Regions from separate parts of the Yersinia canariae genome, predicted to be linked through region 2. Evidence: predicted binding sites of a transcription regulator. Region 2 holds the regulator's gene; the other holds the start of a gene.

Region 1 (8,438 bases), 1.4 Mb from region 2:
GCAGCTCGTGGGTTAACTTCAATCAGGTAAACTTCGTTATTCTTCACGGCAAACTGCACATTCATCAAGCCGCGGACACAAAGCTCAAAGGCCAGTTTTTCCACTTGCTGGCGCATAACATCCTGAATTTCCTTGCTCAGGGTGTAGGCTGGCAATGAACATGCTGAGTCACCGGAGTGAACCCCGGCTTGCTCAATGTGCTCCATAATGCCGCCGATTAACACGCGCTCACCGTCACAAATGGCATCCACATCCACTTCTACCGCATCATCAAGGAAGCGGTCGAGCAACACTGGCGCATCATTTGACACACTAACAGCATTTTGGAAGTAACGGCGCAGGTCAACTTCGTCATAAACGATTTCCATTGCGCGGCCACCCAATACATAAGATGGGCGCACCACCAGCGGATAACCCAAACCCGTCGCTTTTTCAACGGCTTGCTCGATAGTCGCTACTGTGGCGTTAGCTGGCTGCTTCAAGCCCAGACGGTTTACTGCCTGCTGGAAACGCTCGCGGTCTTCGGCGCGGTCAATAGCATCCGGGCTGGTGCCGATAATCGGTACACCGGCGGCTTCCAACTCACGTGCCAATTTCAATGGCGTCTGTCCACCGTACTGCACGATAACACCTTGCGGTTTCTCGATGCGGACGATTTCCAGTACATCTTCCAGTGTGACTGACTCAAAGTAGAGGCGGTCAGAGGTATCGTAGTCAGTAGAAACCGTTTCAGGGTTACAGTTCACCATGATGGTTTCATAACCGTCTTCACGCAGTGCCAGAGACGCATGCACACAGCAGTAGTCGAACTCAATCCCTTGACCAATACGGTTCGGCCCGCCACCCAGCACCATGATTTTTGGGCGGTCGCTGGTTGGGTTGGACTCACACTCTTCCTCGTAGGTCGAGTACATGTAGGCAGTATCGGTAGAGAATTCGGCCGCACAGGTATCAACGCGCTTATAAACCGGGTGCAAACCATATTTATAACGTAGCTTGCGCACTTCGCTTTCAGCCGCACCGACCAATTTTGCCAGACGGGCATCAGCAAAGCCTTTACGTTTCAAGTGCCGCATGAACTCTGCCGTCAGGCTGTTGATACCACATTCCGCCACGCTCTCTTCCAGACGAACCAGTTCTTCAATCTGCACTAGGAACCAGCGGTCAACGTTGGTCAGATTAAAGACGCCATCAACCGACATACCGGCACGGAATGCATCAGCGATATACCAGATACGATCAGAACCAGCTTCTTTCAATTCGCGGCGAATTTTGGTCAGCGCTTCAGGATCATCGAGGCTGACTTTAGGATCAAAACCCGTCACGCCAACTTCCAGACCGCGCAGTGCTTTTTGCAATGACTCTTGCTGAGTGCGGCCAATAGCCATCACTTCACCGACAGATTTCATCTGAGTTGTCAGGCGGTCATTGCTACCGGCAAATTTTTCGAAGTTAAAACGTGGGATTTTGGTGACCACATAGTCAATGGATGGCTCGAAGGAAGCCGGAGTGCGGCCGCCGGTGATGTCATTCATCAACTCATCCAGCGTATAACCCACCGCTAACTTGGCCGCAATCTTGGCAATCGGGAAGCCGGTAGCTTTAGACGCCAGAGCAGAAGAGCGGGATACACGTGGGTTCATTTCAATCACGATCAAACGGCCGTTTTTCGGGTTAACCGAGAATTGCACGTTGGAACCACCGGTTTCTACACCGATTTCACGCAATACTGCCATCGAGGCATTACGCATGATTTGGTATTCTTTGTCAGTCAGGGTCTGCGCCGGGGCAACGGTAATGGAGTCACCGGTATGGATGCCCATGGCATCGAAATTCTCGATAGAGCAGACAATGATGCAGTTGTCGTTTTTATCGCGGACAACTTCCATTTCATACTCTTTCCAACCAATCAGTGACTCATCGATAAGCAATTCTTTGGTTGGCGATAAATCCAGGCCGCGCTCGCAGATTTCTTCAAACTCTTCGCGGTTATACGCGATACCGCCGCCAGTGCCACCCATGGTAAAGGATGGGCGGATAATGCACGGGAAGCCGACATCAGCCGCAACAGCCAGCGCTTCTTCCATATTATGTGCGATACCCGAACGGGCGGTATCCAGGCCAATTTTCTTCATCGCGATATCAAAGCGACGGCGGTCTTCGGCTTTGTCAATGGCATCAGCGGTTGCACCAATCATGGTGACACCGAACTCAGCCAAAACCCCCTGACGTTCCAATTCTAATGCGCAGTTCAGCGCAGTTTGGCCGCCCATGGTTGGCAATACTGCATCTGGGCGCTCTTTTTCAATGATTTTGCGCACCACTTCCCAGTGAATCGGCTCGATATAAGTCGCATCTGCCATCTCTGGGTCAGTCATGATAGTCGCGGGGTTAGAGTTCACCAGAATAACGCGGTAACCCTCTTCACGCAGTGCCTTACAAGCCTGGGCACCGGAATAGTCAAACTCACAAGCCTGGCCGATAACAATTGGGCCTGCGCCCAAAATCAGGATGCTTTTTATATCTGTACGTTTTGGCATGGTATTCGCTCCTGATTATTTATTGGTGTGGCTAGCGGTCGCGCGATAAGCTTCAATCAGCTCGATAAAGTGATCAAACAGCGGGGCGGCATCATGCGGCCCAGGGCTGGCTTCAGGGTGACCCTGGAAACTGAAAGCTGCTTTATCGGTACGGTGAATCCCTTGTAAGGAACCATCGAATAAAGAAACGTGTGTGGTACGCAGGTTAGAGGGCAATGAAGTTTCATCAACCGCAAAACCGTGGTTCTGCGCGGTGATCATCACGCAATTGGCATCCAAGTCTTTTACCGGATGGTTGCCACCATGGTGGCCGAACTTCATTTTTACCGTTTTTGCGCCGCTCGCCAGTGCCAGCAATTGGTGACCTAGACAGATACCAAATACCGGAATGTCGGTGTCCAGGAAGCGTTTAATCGCCGCGATAGCATAATCACATGGCTCAGGGTCCCCAGGGCCGTTGGACAAGAAAATACCATCAGGATTTAACTTCAGAACATCTTCCGCCGGGGTCTGTGCCGGTACAACAGTCAGACGGCAACCTCTGTCAACCAGCATGCGCAGAATATTGCGCTTTACACCGTAGTCATAAGCAACAACATGGAATGGTAAGTCTTCAGGTTGCTTCGCCGCAGGTAAGTCCCCTTCCAGAGTCCAACTGCCTTGCAACCAGTGGTAAGCCTCTTTGGTGGTCACTTCTTTGGCCAAATCCATCCCTTTTAATCCCGGGAATGCTTTTGCTTTTTCCAGCGCCAATGCAGCATCAGACAAATCACCCACAATAATGCAGCCGTTTTGAGCGCCTTTCTCGCGCAGTAACCGTGTCAACTTACGCGTATCGATATCCGCAATCGCGACAATATTATGGCGTTTGAGATACTCAGCTAAGCCTTCTTCATTACGGTAGTTACTGGCAATCAGTGGCAGGTCGCGAATAACAAGACCTTGGGCGTGTACTGCGGAGGATTCTTCATCGGAGGCATTGGTGCCGACATTGCCGATATGAGGATAAGTAAGAGTGACGATCTGGCGGGAGTAGGAAGGATCAGTGAGGATTTCTTGATAACCGGTCATCGACGTATTGAAGACCACTTCCCCCACTGCCGTACCCTCTGCCCCGATGGCCCGACCGTGAAATTGGGTTCCGTCTTCGAGAACCAATAGCGCTGACTTAATCAAAACATCCTCCAAGGAATAAACAGTCACATTATCTGCATATTAATTCATATCTAGCGACCTAAATCAATGCAAAAACCGCCCTCAAAGCTAATTTTTGGCAAATTGGGCGCATTTTAATGATGAGTGACGCTCTTGTCTAGCCAAAGTGCCATTTTTTCTCTGTTTTTTACCGTTTTCATTAAAATGAGCGGATTATAGCGGTAAAAACACATGCTAACTTAACATAGTAAACGGTTGCGAGAGTGCGTGACTGAAAAAAATCGTTCTGGCGTGATGAAAATGAGTTCTGATACATAGCGGAGAGAATAAAAGACCAAAAATAGAGACAAAACATCACAAAACTGGCAATAAAATAAAAAATGTCGATCAAACGTGTTATTTATCATTTTAATAAAAAAGGACAATAAAATATTGTCCTGTTATCATATGATTATGATAAAAACAACCACATCACGGGTTGTGCTTTACACCTTTAAAGTTCATTCAAATTCAATACATCGCGCATATCAAACAACCCATTATCGCGGTCAGAGAGCCATATAGCAGATTTAACTGCCCCATTGGCAAAAGTCATGCGACTGGTGGCTTTGTGCGTAATTTCAACTCGCTCGCCAATATCAGCGAACATCGCCGTATGCTCCCCGACAATATCGCCTGCGCGCACAGTGGCGAAACCGATAGTGCCCGGTTGGCGTTCTCCGGTGTGGCCTTCGCGGCTATAAACGGCACAATCTTTCAGTGACCGACCCAAAGATTCCGCTATCGCCTCGCCCATCGCCAATGCCGTCCCGGATGGCGCATCAACTTTATAGCGATGATGGGCTTCAATAATTTCAATATCAGTGTAATCACCCATTACTTTGGCGGCCTTCTCCAGCAACTTAAGCACCACATTGACCCCAACACTGAAGTTAGCGGCGAACACAATGCCAATATCCGATGCGGCGGCACTGATAGCGGCTTTGCCAGCATCATCAAAACCCGTGGTACCAATAACCATGGCTTTACGATGTTTGCGGCAAATAGCTAAATGTTCCAATGTGCCCTCTGGGCGAGTAAAGTCGATCAACACATCAAAATGATCAGTTACTTTGGATAAGTCATCACTGACTGTGATATTTAGCAACCCCGTTCCGGCCAGTTCACCGGCATCACTTCCCACTAACGTGGAACCCACGCGCTCAACAGCAGCCCCCAGCACAACACCTTTGGTCTGTGTAATTGCCTGGATAAGCTGCCGGCCCATACGGCCGCCCGCGCCGACAACGGCAATACGAATTGTTGAATCAGTCATTAGTTCTCCCAATATTGTGTCATCTACCCTGACAAGGGTTCAGATTAGCCGTCCGCCATGGACTCTGCCAGCCTATTTAATTTGTATTAGAAAAAAATGATATACGCCCATTTTCATCAGTGAAACCACTTAATTATTTAGGGTAAAATACTCGGTAACACTTCATCTGGCATCCTGTGGATATTTCGCATATTCATGCAGTGCTGGCGAGATATATCCGTAAAAAAAGCAGCCACTTAGGGCTGCTTAATAGAGTTACGAATAGGTGCCGGAGATCAATCGATCTGCTTAACCTCAACACGTAATTCTTTGGGAACTTCAAAAACGATACTTTCTTCACGGCCACGCAGTTCTATAGACCCACCCGCGCCGAGGGCTTGCAAGCGAGCAATCACTTGCTGCACCAGAATATCCGGTGCAGAGGCACCAGCAGTGACGCCAATGCACTCCGCATTTTCTAGCCATGACTCTTGGATATCAGCCGCAGAATCAATTAGATAAGCCGATGTCCCCATTCTCTGTGCAAGTTCAGCCAAGCGGTTCGAGTTGGATGAGTTTTTCGAGCCAACCACCAAGACAACATCAGCATCATTTGCCAAATTCCTTACCGCTTCTTGCCGGTTGGTTGTGGCATAGCAAATATCATCTTTACGTGGGCCGATAATCTTCGGGAACCGTTTGTGTAAAGCGTCAATCACTGCGGCAGTATCATCAACTGACAAAGTGGTCTGAGTCATAAAACAGAGATTATTCTCGTCTTTAACATTCAGTTTCCAAACATCATCAGGTGACTCGACCAAATACATACCCCCTTTGGGATTATTGTATTGCCCCATGGTGCCTTCCACTTCCGGATGGCCGGCATGGCCTATCAGGATGGCTTCTTTCCCTTTACGACTGGCACGAGCAACTTCCATATGGACTTTGGTAACCAATGGGCACGTGGCATCAAACAACATCGTCAACTCGCGCGCGCGGGCTTCTGCACGAACAGCTTGTGACACGCCATGGGCCGAGAAAATCAAAATGGAGCCATCCGGCACCTCAGAGATATCCTCGATAAAAATAGCGCCGCGTTCCCGCAGACTCTCAACCACATAGCGGTTGTGCACCACTTCATGGCGCACATAGATTGGCGCACCATACATCTCGATCGCGCGTTCAACAATACTGATAGCCCGATCAACTCCGGCACAAAAGCCGCGTGGATTAGCCAGCAATATCTGCATGCGGAGCCTCCTGTTGGGGGTCAATCTCCAGCACTTCAATATCAAAGCTGACGATATGCCCAGCCAACGGGTGATTAAAATCAACAGTAATGGACTCTTCTGCCACTTCGCGCACCACGCCCGGCATTTCACTGCCATCACGGGTGGTAAACAGCATAATCGTGCCCGCATCCGGTACACCGGTTTGAGCAAAATCGCGCTGAGTGAAGTACTGAATCAAATCAGGACTTTCCAAGCCAAATGCATCTTCAGGCTGCAAGGTAAAAGTGTGTTTATCACCCACTTTCAGGCCTATCAACTGTTGCTCCAGCGCATCGGAAAGGCTGTTATCACCTAACCGGAATAGCGCAGGTTTCCCATGAATATGGGTAGACTCAGCTGTTGAGCCATCCTCCAGTTTCAAAGTGAAATGCACCAATACAGCACTACTCTCTTGTACAAAATAGTCTTGTACTTGATGGCCTTGTACATGTTCTGACATATCACTCACCTTTATGCATTGCCGTTTTTTCAGCCGGACTTAAAAAGCCTTCAAATATCACCAGCGCAGCACCGATACAGATGGCTGTATCGGCGATGTTGAATGTCGGGAAATGCCAGTTGTTGACGTGAAAATCGATAAAGTCGATCACCGCGCCATGCACCATACGATCAAATAAGTTACCTAATGCCCCACCGATAATCAGAGCATAAGCGCAATTTAGCAGACGTTGCTTGGCAGTAGACCGATACATCAGCACCATCAATAGAACTGAAATACCGATAGCTATCCCTGCAAAGAACCAACGCTGCCAGCCACTTTTATCGGCAAGAAAGCTAAATGCCGCGCCAAAATTCTGCGCATAGGTCAGGTTGAAAAAAGGAATCAGTGGCACGGACTCGTACAGGGCAAAGTGGGCCATAACCCACTGTTTGCTCCCGAGATCCACAATCACCACCAGCACAGCCAGCCATAACCAGCGCAATCCGGTCGAACAAATAGGTTTACTCATCAGGCGTACTTACGCTCTTCACCGTCTCCGGCAACGTTAGTGACACAGCGGCCGCACAGTTCAGCATGTTCCGCTACCAAACCAATGTCTTGTGTGTAATGCCAGCAACGCGGACACTTCTCACCATCAGCTTTATTAAAGGTAATCTTCAGCCCAGAAATCAGCTCACTTTGCTGTGCGTCATCACCCGCGTCGGCATAATCTGCAACTTTCGCAGCTGACGTCAGCAATACAAAACGCAGCTCATCTTGCAGGCTATTTAGGCGAGCGGCCAGTTCAGGAGTAGCAAACAGAGTCACGGCTGCCTCCAGTGAACCACCAATACGCTTGTCGCTACGCGCTTGCTCTAAGACTTTGTTCACTTCGCCACGGACTTTCAACAGCTCGGCCCAGAAAGTATCGTTCATACTCTCATCGCCTGCCAACCCAAACAGACCGTCATACCACTCTTCAGTGAAGACATATTGCGGACGTTCGCCTGGCAGTTGATTCCAGATTTCGTCTGCGGTGAATGACATGATTGGTGCCATCCAGCGAACTAATGCTTCGGCAATATGGAACAATGCAGTTTGGCAGCTGCGGCGGGCTATGCTATCGCCTTTCGCGGTGTACTGGCGGTCTTTAATGATATCGAGGTAGAAAGACCCCATCTCAACCGAACAGAACTGCATCAAGCGCTGCACCACCAAGTGGAAATCGTAATTTTCGTACGCTTCCATAATCTCGGCTTGCGCGGCTTGAGCGCGGCCCACAGCCCAGCGGTCTACTACGACCATATTTTCTGGATCGACCTGATGCAATGCAGGATCGAAGCCATTAAGGTTAGCCAGCAAGAAGCGCGCAGTATTTCGGATACGGCGGTAAGAGTCAGCTGAGCGTTTCAGAATTTCGTCAGAAACAGCAATTTCGCCCGTGTAATCGGTAGATGCTACCCACAGACGCAAGATGTCGCCACCCAGTTTATTCATCACATCTTGCGGGCTGATGGTATTACCGATGGATTTGGACATTTTGCGCCCCTGACCATCAACGGTGAAACCATGAGTCAGCACCTGACGATAAGGCGCTTTGCCCTTCATCGCGGTAGAAATCATCAATGAAGACATAAACCAGCCGCGGTGTTGGTCAGAACCTTCCAGATACATATCCGGGCTATGACCACCAAATTCTGGGCGGACGTCGACCACCGACGAATGAGTTGAACCGG
Region 2 (8,438 bases):
ACTCGCTGGCATTCGTGGGTTATAGCGATGAAAGTGAAGGCTCAGTGATTGAGCTGACGTATAACTGGGGCGTTGATAGTTACGAGATAGGGACTGCATTTGGTCACCTGGCGCTGGGCGTGGATGATGTTGCCGCCACTTGCGACCAAATTTGTCACGCCGGAGGCAAAGTGACCCGCGAGGCTGGCCCAGTCAAAGGCGGTAATACTATTATTGCTTTTGTTGAAGATCCCGACGGTTACAAAATCGAGTTAATCGAGAATAAGAGCGCCGGACACGGCCTCGGAAACTGATTAACCAGAAGGCACCTGCAAGGTGCCTTTTTTCTCATCGCGATATCCCCCTGCATCCCGCGCTAAAATTTGACATAATGCGTGCTGAATTCGCTGAAGATAAGAAGCTGATGGCAGATAAAAGTGACATTAACGCCCTGAGTGGCCGTTTTCGTGGGTATTACCCCGTAGTAATTGATGTAGAAACCGCCGGTTTTAATGCTCAAACCGACGCATTATTAGAAATTGCCGCCGTCACCTTGCAAATGGACAAGGAGGGCTGGCTACTGCCTCATGAAACACTGCATTTTCATGTAGAGCCGTTCGAAGGTGCCAATCTGCAACCTGAAGCGCTGGCATTTAATGGGATCGACCCAACTAACCCGTTACGTGGTGCAGTCAGTGAACATGATGCTTTACATGCTATTTTCAAAGCCGTTCGCAAAGGGCTGAAAGATCAAGGCTGTAACCGCGCAATTATCGTCGCGCATAATGCCCATTTTGATCACAGCTTTGTGATGAACGCGGCCGAACGCGCCAGCTTGAAACGCAACCCATTCCACCCATTTGCCACTTTTGACACGGCAGCTCTCAGTGGGCTAGTTCTGGGGCAAACTGTGTTGGCAAAAGCCTGTCTGACGGCAGGTATTGCGTTTGATAGTAGCCAGGCGCATTCTGCTTTGTACGATACAATGCAAACAGCAAAATTATTCTGTGAGTTAGTCAATCGCTGGAAAAAGTTGGGCGGCTGGCCAGTCCCGGCGGGTGAGTCAGAGTAATATGGTGCCAGAATAAATAGAGATTTCATGATAAAAAAGGTGGCCTGAAAGCCACCTTTTGTTTGTTGTGCTGACCAATCAGCACATTACTCTGCTGCGGGTTTTTCTTCTTCCGCACGGTATTTATCGGCTGTTTCTTTCAGCAGCTGTTGCAACTCACCACGCTGATACATTTCCATCAGGATGTCGCAACCGCCGACCAACTCACCATCAACCCATAGCTGAGGGAATGTTGGCCAATTAGCATATTTTGGCAGCTCAGCACGAATATCTGGGTTTTGCAGAATATCAACATAAGCAAAGCGTTCACCACAAGCTGATAGCGCCTGCACAGCCTGAGCAGAGAAACCACAGTTTGGCAGCTTAGGTGAGCCCTTCATGTAAAGCAGGATTGGGTTTTCTGCTATCTGGCGCTGAATTTTATCAATCGTCGTCATTTCTTGCTTCCTCAAGCCATTTTGTGGCTACAATACTTAGAACCTATCCATTAGGGCTATTTTATTATTGCGTCCGGCCTATTGTAGCGACTGTCACGGCTAGAATAAAACGCCATCTTTTGCAGGGGCTTTATGCTGCCAGTGAATAGTTATAGTGCCAGCTACAAATATGTGCATTTAGAATAACATTTTTGATCCCCTCACTTCATTATTATCTTCATTGTGAGATACCAAAAATACCGGCGGGTTAACCCGTTGACGTATGGTTGATTTAAGGCCAGAGGCCGTGTGAAAAATCGACAATTGCGACGCCATTAACGTTTTCTCACAATATCGACTAGAATCCTGTATCTCTGTGCTTTTTTATATCGTGAGTTTCGGCAATACTGTAACTCTTCATATTCATTTCAGGGCTAAGGTTGGTAGCGTTATTATGCGTTTAATACTTACGCTGTTTGTGCTGCTGTTTACCCAGCTATTTCTAAACCTCGCGCATGCGTCGCCGCAGGCTCACGTCTCGGCTGAGCAAAAAAAAGGTCAAATCAGTCAGGCCAGCCCTGATGATCGTAAAAAACGTAAAGCTGATAAAAACATCAAAAAAACTAAAGTTGATAACAATAAAACCGCCAGTAAAAACAGCGCAAATAAAACAACGACCAACAGCGATAAGAAAAAAACAGCCGCCACAGCCAGCAAAACCATTAAGAAGAAAGCGCAAGAAGTTAGTAAACCCGCCAATAAGAAATTAAATAACAATAAAACGGTGGCGAATAAAACATCTCCTATTAAAACGGCGGCTAATAAAAAAGCCGCCGTGAGCAAAACAGAAAAAGTCGCTTATGGCCGTCACCGAAATAAGGCCCAAGGTAAAGCTGATACCGAATTAGCGGCAAATAATAAAATAAAGCTCACTCCTGCACATAAAAAACGCTACCAGCACGCCAAACAGACCGCAATGAGTAAACTGATGAAGCAAGTCGGCAAACCTTATCGTTGGGGCGGCACCTCGCCTAATACAGGTTTTGACTGCAGCGGGCTTATTTATTATGCCTATAAAGATGTCATCAGAATAAAAATGCCACGTACAGCGAATGAAATGTATCATTTACGTGATGCCGCTCCGGTAAAACGGGCTGAATTAGAAAGTGGTGATTTAGTATTCTTCAATATAGCCAACCGCGGTGTTGCTGATCATGTCGGGGTTTATTTAGGCAATGGTAAATTTATTCAGTCCCCACGAACCGGGGAAGAAATTCGCATCAGTATGCTCAATAATGACTATTGGCAAGATCATTATGTCGGCGCTCGTCGCGTCGTGACACCAAAAACCATCCGCTAATCTCGCAATCCGCACCCAGTGGCCTATTGGGTGCGCGGCCCTTCAATGACATTATTTCAGTGTCTAACCTTCAGCCATTCCCCATCAAACTGTATGGTTATATCTGTCATTCCTGTAGAAAGTTGTTAAGATTAATACCCACAACAAAAATACAACAATTACGATTTTAACCGCCCCTCACCCTTCTTAGCGATTGCTAATGATCGGATTTGAGGAGCAAACACCCTGAGCAACCCCGAAAGGAGAGAGCTATGTCTTTTGAATTACCGGCATTACCTTATGCACAAAATGCACTGGAACCGCACATTTCTGCTGAAACGCTGGAATACCATTACGGCAAGCACCACAACACCTATGTGGTCAACCTCAATAATCTGATTAAAGATACCGAGTTTGCCGGTAAAAGCCTGGAAGAGATTGTCAAAACCTCCAGCGGCGGCATCTTTAATAATGCAGCTCAAGTCTGGAATCACACCTTTTATTGGCACTGTTTGTCACCTAATGGTGGTGGCGAGCCAACAGGCAAAGTCGCCGAGGCCATTAATAAATCCTTCGGTTCTTTCGCTGAATTTAAAGCGCAATTTACTGATGCAGCAGTGAAAAACTTTGGTGCGGGCTGGACGTGGCTGGTCAAAAAAGCGGATGGCACTCTGGCTATTGTCAGTACATCCAATGCCGCCACACCGCTGACGACCCAAGATAAGCCGCTGTTGACTGTAGATGTATGGGAACACGCTTACTATATTGATTACCGTAATGCGCGACCAAAATATCTGGAGAACTTCTGGGCGCTGGTGAATTGGTCTTTCGTTGAGAAAAATTTAGCCTAATTCAGCAAAAGAAATAGTCAATCGTGTTGACGTGATACCCAATAGATTTCAAGTTGCAGATAGGTGGTTATAAAATAAGCCCAAGGAATTGAAATAACACAATGAGTTGGGTGAGTGAGGCGACCAGCAACCCTGTATTTTGAAAGATGGCGGGTATTTCTCTAGACATAATTAAGGGCGGATTAACCGCCCTACTTATCACTTCACACCGGCAAGCGGTTTAATTAATTCATGACCGCCACGAAGCTAAAAGCAATAATCATTGCCAGCGCACCAACAGTCGTAATCAGCGACATTTTCAGATTGGTATCCATAACAACTCCTCAGCCGGTTAATTTTTATACTCATCATACTTTCAGTAGCAATGGTGTTGGCTACGCGCAATCATCCGAATCATTTACGACAGTAAACTCACCGAGATTCATCCGCTTGCCACCTTCCTGCTACCCGCATTATTGAGAGTATAGTAGGGTAAAGGCACATAATTAGTGCGTTAAATTATTTTCCCACAGTTAAGAAAAAAAATCTTGTGCTCATTACGCACTTTATAACATTGATTACCTCTTCCACTTTTCCTCCAGATCAGCCAAAATTCGCAGTTCATAACTGTATGCCGACTAATAACGTCCAATAAATACTCTCAGACGACCATCTGACTTCGCTCTCCAGCCCACTATTGTGTTTCTGTCTGAGCGGTGTTCGAGTCATGCAGGCAAACGATTAACATAATACTGACCTGTTGTAACAGGTGAGCTTAGGAGTCATTCTTTTTATGGCAACGATTAAAGATGTGGCCAAACACGCGGGTGTGTCTACCACCACCGTTTCGCACGTTATCAATAAAACTCGTTTCGTCGCCGAAAATACTAAGGCCGCAGTGTGGGCGGCCATTAAAGAGCTGCATTATTCGCCCAGTGCTGTGGCCCGTAGCTTGAAAGTGAATCACACGAAATCAATTGGCTTGTTGGCAACATCCAGTGAAGCGCCCTATTTCGCTGAGGTGATCGAAGCAGTTGAAAATAGCTGTTATAGCAAAGGTTACACCCTGATTTTATGTAATTCACATAATAATCTGGATAAACAAAAAGCCTATCTGGCCATGCTGGCGCAAAAACGTGTCGATGGATTATTGGTGATGTGTTCTGAATATCCTGAGCAATTACTGGGAATGTTAGAAGATTATCGCAATATCCCCATGGTTGTGATGGACTGGGGTACTGCTCGCGGTGATTTTACCGACTCGATTATTGATAATGCTTTTGAAGGCGGCTATTTAGCCGGCCGTTATCTTATTGAGCGCGGTCATCGAGATATTGGCGCTATTCCTGGCCAATTATCCCGTAATACTGGCGGTGGTCGCCATCAGGGCTTCCTGAAAGCACTAGAGGAAGCCAATATCGAATTACGTGATGAGTGGGTGGTTCAGGGCGATTTTGAACCCGAATCCGGTTATAAGGCCATGCACCAAATTCTGACACAAAAACATCGCCCGACCGCGGTGTTCTGTGGCGGCGATATTATGGCCATGGGCGCAATATGTGCTGCGGATGAGTTGGGCCTGCGGGTGCCACAAGATATTTCGGTGATTGGCTATGACAATGTCCGTAATGCCCGGTATTTCTCACCTGCGCTGACCACAATTCATCAGCCAAAAGAGAGATTGGGCGAAACCGCTTTTGCCATGTTGCTCGACCGTATTATCAGTAAACGCGAAGACCCGCAAACAATTGAAGTGCATCCTAAGTTGGTTGAGCGCCGGTCTGTTGCTGATGGCCCATTCCGCGATTATCGCCGTTAATCTTGCCTATGCCGGTAGCGCCGCATGCTACCGGCAGCTAATCCTGCTGCCCGCCGCCCTACGTGACATCATTATCATCTTTTAACCACTCATTATTTAGCGTGACACTGTCACCCAAATACGCCAGCATCCATGCTAAGGCCGGTGAGTGATTATTCTGATCCCACGTCAAGCAACACGGGCTGTCAGGCAGGGGTTCTGTCAGTGTTAATACCGCCAATTTCCCTTGTTGAATCAATGGAGATACCATATGCGCAGGAACCATTCCGATACATAACCCTTCACACAAACAGTCGATTCCCGTCGCCCAATCCGGTGCGACCAATCGCTGTTGGTTATCTAATGTCCAAGTATCTCGTTTCGGCAAATTTCGCGCCGTATCTTCCAGGCACAATGAGGGATAAGGCCGCAGCTGGTCATCATTAAGCGGCCCGGTTAAATGGGCTAAGGGGTGATTAACACTCACCACACAAAGCCAGGTCAAGAAACCCATGTCGCGAAAGACAAACCGCCCACCAACAGGAATAGCGCGAGTTGCACCAATCGCCATATCAGCCTGCCCATCCACCAGCGCATCCCAGACACCATTAAACACCTCATAACGCACTCGCAGTTCGATATCGGGGAAATGGCGATAAAAATCCTGCACTAAACGACGGCTACGTTGTGGTTTGACGATTTTATCGACCACGATATTTAATTGCCCGCGCCAACCATTCGCGACTTGCTGACACTGGCGGCGTGTGCTATTCATTTTTTTGATAACATCTCGGGCTTCCTTGATAAAAACCCGGCCCGCTTCAGTCAATTCTACGTCCCGATGACGCCGCGTAAATAAGGGCACAGCCAACCATTCCTCTAATTGGCGCACGGTATAACTGACCGCAGACGGCACTCGGTGCAATTCTTGTGCGGCTGCGCTGAAACTTCCTGTACGCGCAACTGCATCCACCACATCCAATGAATATTCTGACCACATGATTTTTCGCCTCACGCACACGAAATAATTGATATCAATTTTTTTGATAGCATGTCGCAAATATTACCGTTTCACAACAGAATATCTCGCCGGATAGAATGCCCCCCGCCATTAATTTCAATGACAAAATTTTTGCCTGCAAAATTATAATTTAGCCAAAGTCATTGAGGCAGCAGATAGATAGCAAGCTTATTAAATAAAATTAACTGATATAAATCAGTTGATTGCATGCCAATCAGTGACGCGCAGATTGGCGCACGGCTTGCCGCGATCTCGTGGAGCTAAGGCTCGAGGGCGAGCCGAATAACGAGCAGAGCTATCCCCTGCGGTTTCAAGGACATAGGATATAAAGAGAAATAAAGAATGAAAACGTCTTCAAGTTTCATGTTCTATCTCGCCGGTTTGAGCATGTTGGGCTACCTGGCGACCGATATGTATTTGCCCGCCTTTGGCGCCATGCAGCAAGAACTGCAAACCTCCGCCGGTTTTATCAGTGCCAGTCTCAGCATTTTTCTCGCCGGTTTCGCTATCGCCCAGCTCGTCTGGGGGCCAGTTTCTGATAAATTAGGCCGTAAACCCGTGTTGTTAGCAGGGTTGAGTTTATTTGCCATTGGCTGTCTGGGGATTTTATGGGTTGAAACGGCAACACAATTACTGGTTCTGCGTTTTATTCAAGCAATTGGTGTCTGTTCTGCCGCCGTGAGCTGGCAAGCATTGGTCGTAGATCGCTATCGTGACGGCAAGGCCAACCGGGTGTTTGCGACCATTATGCCATTAGTGGCGCTATCCCCGGCGCTGGCCCCATTACTGGGCGCGTGGTTATTAAACCACTTCAGTTGGCGGTCAATTTTTGTAGTTTTATTGATAACCACATTGCTATTGCTTATCCCGACTGCATTGCTTAAAGAGCGGAAAAAGACCGCGTCAGACAGCGCAACTAACAGCAAAACTGCCCTTAGTTTCTGGCAGTTGCTCAAATTCCCGACTTTCAGCGGCAACGTGATGATGTTTGCTGCATGCAGCGCAGGATTTTTCGCCTGGCTAACCGGATCTCCGTTTATTTTAGGTGATATGGGATATAGCCCGAATGTCATTGGCTTGAGTTATGTTCCACAGACATTAGCTTTCCTGTTGGGGGGATTTAGTTGCCGCGCAGCACTGAGCCGAATGAAAGGCAACACCCTGCTACCGTGGTTGTTAGCCGGTTATGCTCTCAGCATGATTGCGCTCTATCTGATCGCAACGTTGACCACGCCTACACTGATTACCTTACTTATTCCATTCTGCTTAATGGCGCTGGTGAATGGTGCCTGCTACCCTATTATCGTAGCAAATGCATTAATGCCCTTTCCGGCCAATACGGGCAAAGCGGCCGCCTTGCAAAATACGCTGCAACTGGGCTTGTGTTTTATTGCCAGCATGTTGGTTTCGGCCTATATCAGCCAGCCCTTACTGGCTACCGTCACCGTGATGCTATCGACGGTCGTTTTGGCTGCATTGGGTTATGGCATCCATTGCTACGCGTTAAAGAAAGAAAAAAGCCATACTAACAGTGCTGACTATAATTGCGCGGAGTCATAATTCTCAATAGAAATAGTCACTAAGGAACATCGAGGCCGGGGGCGATTTATTATTGAGAAAGCATCCCGGCAAGCCTATACTCGATAAAACCGATTAGAATATCATTAAAAAAAAGCATTATCTTAAGCACTTTCTGAGCGCGTGGATTGCGTCACATTTACTCTTATGGATGAGTCACCCTAAATTAGGGTTTCTTCTTAATCTTCCTCTTTTACTCAAAGTCATTGAGGTTGCAGCCAGGCAGTAAGCGAATAACAAGTGGGTTACAAACCCTTTTGAACGGCGCTTGAATTGGCTCTTTGGGTGGGCCTCTGGTGAGGTTCATCAATCCGATAGCTTGCATAAGCAAGTGATTCGGATGGTGAGAGCCGCAAATACCGCTGCAACTTCAAGTACAAAGGGTATATCCGTAATGGATACCAG

The links. The regulator PurR, encoded in region 2, represses purine synthesis genes. The targets are predictions, from matches to a motif close to CANGCAAACGTTTGCNTG.
Region 1: carA (glutamine-hydrolyzing carbamoyl-phosphate synthase small subunit) is a predicted target of PurR. The motif match lies at 3,940-3,957, and genes of this name have one in related genera.

The regions. Positions count from the first base shown of each region.
Region 1 covers NZ_CP043727.1:769,630-778,067, reverse strand. The annotation lists gene carB (carbamoyl-phosphate synthase large subunit) at 1-2,540, opposite strand, end outside; gene carA (glutamine-hydrolyzing carbamoyl-phosphate synthase small subunit) at 2,556-3,716, opposite strand; gene dapB (4-hydroxy-tetrahydrodipicolinate reductase) at 4,189-5,010, opposite strand; gene ispH (4-hydroxy-3-methylbut-2-enyl diphosphate reductase) at 5,286-6,239, opposite strand; gene fkpB (FKBP-type peptidyl-prolyl cis-trans isomerase) at 6,220-6,720, opposite strand; gene lspA (signal peptidase II) at 6,722-7,231, opposite strand; gene ileS (isoleucine--tRNA ligase) at 7,231-8,438, opposite strand, start outside.
Region 2 covers NZ_CP043727.1:2,186,171-2,194,608, reverse strand. The annotation lists gene gloA (lactoylglutathione lyase) at 1-293, shown strand, start outside; gene rnt (ribonuclease T) at 404-1,051, shown strand; gene F0T03_RS10145 (Grx4 family monothiol glutaredoxin) at 1,138-1,488, opposite strand; gene F0T03_RS10140 (C40 family peptidase) at 1,922-2,827, shown strand; gene sodB (superoxide dismutase [Fe]) at 3,079-3,657, shown strand; gene cydH (cytochrome bd-I oxidase subunit CydH) at 3,882-3,971, opposite strand; gene purR (HTH-type transcriptional repressor PurR) at 4,430-5,455, shown strand; gene punR (DNA-binding transcriptional activator PunR) at 5,514-6,434, opposite strand; gene punC (purine nucleoside transporter PunC) at 6,798-8,015, shown strand.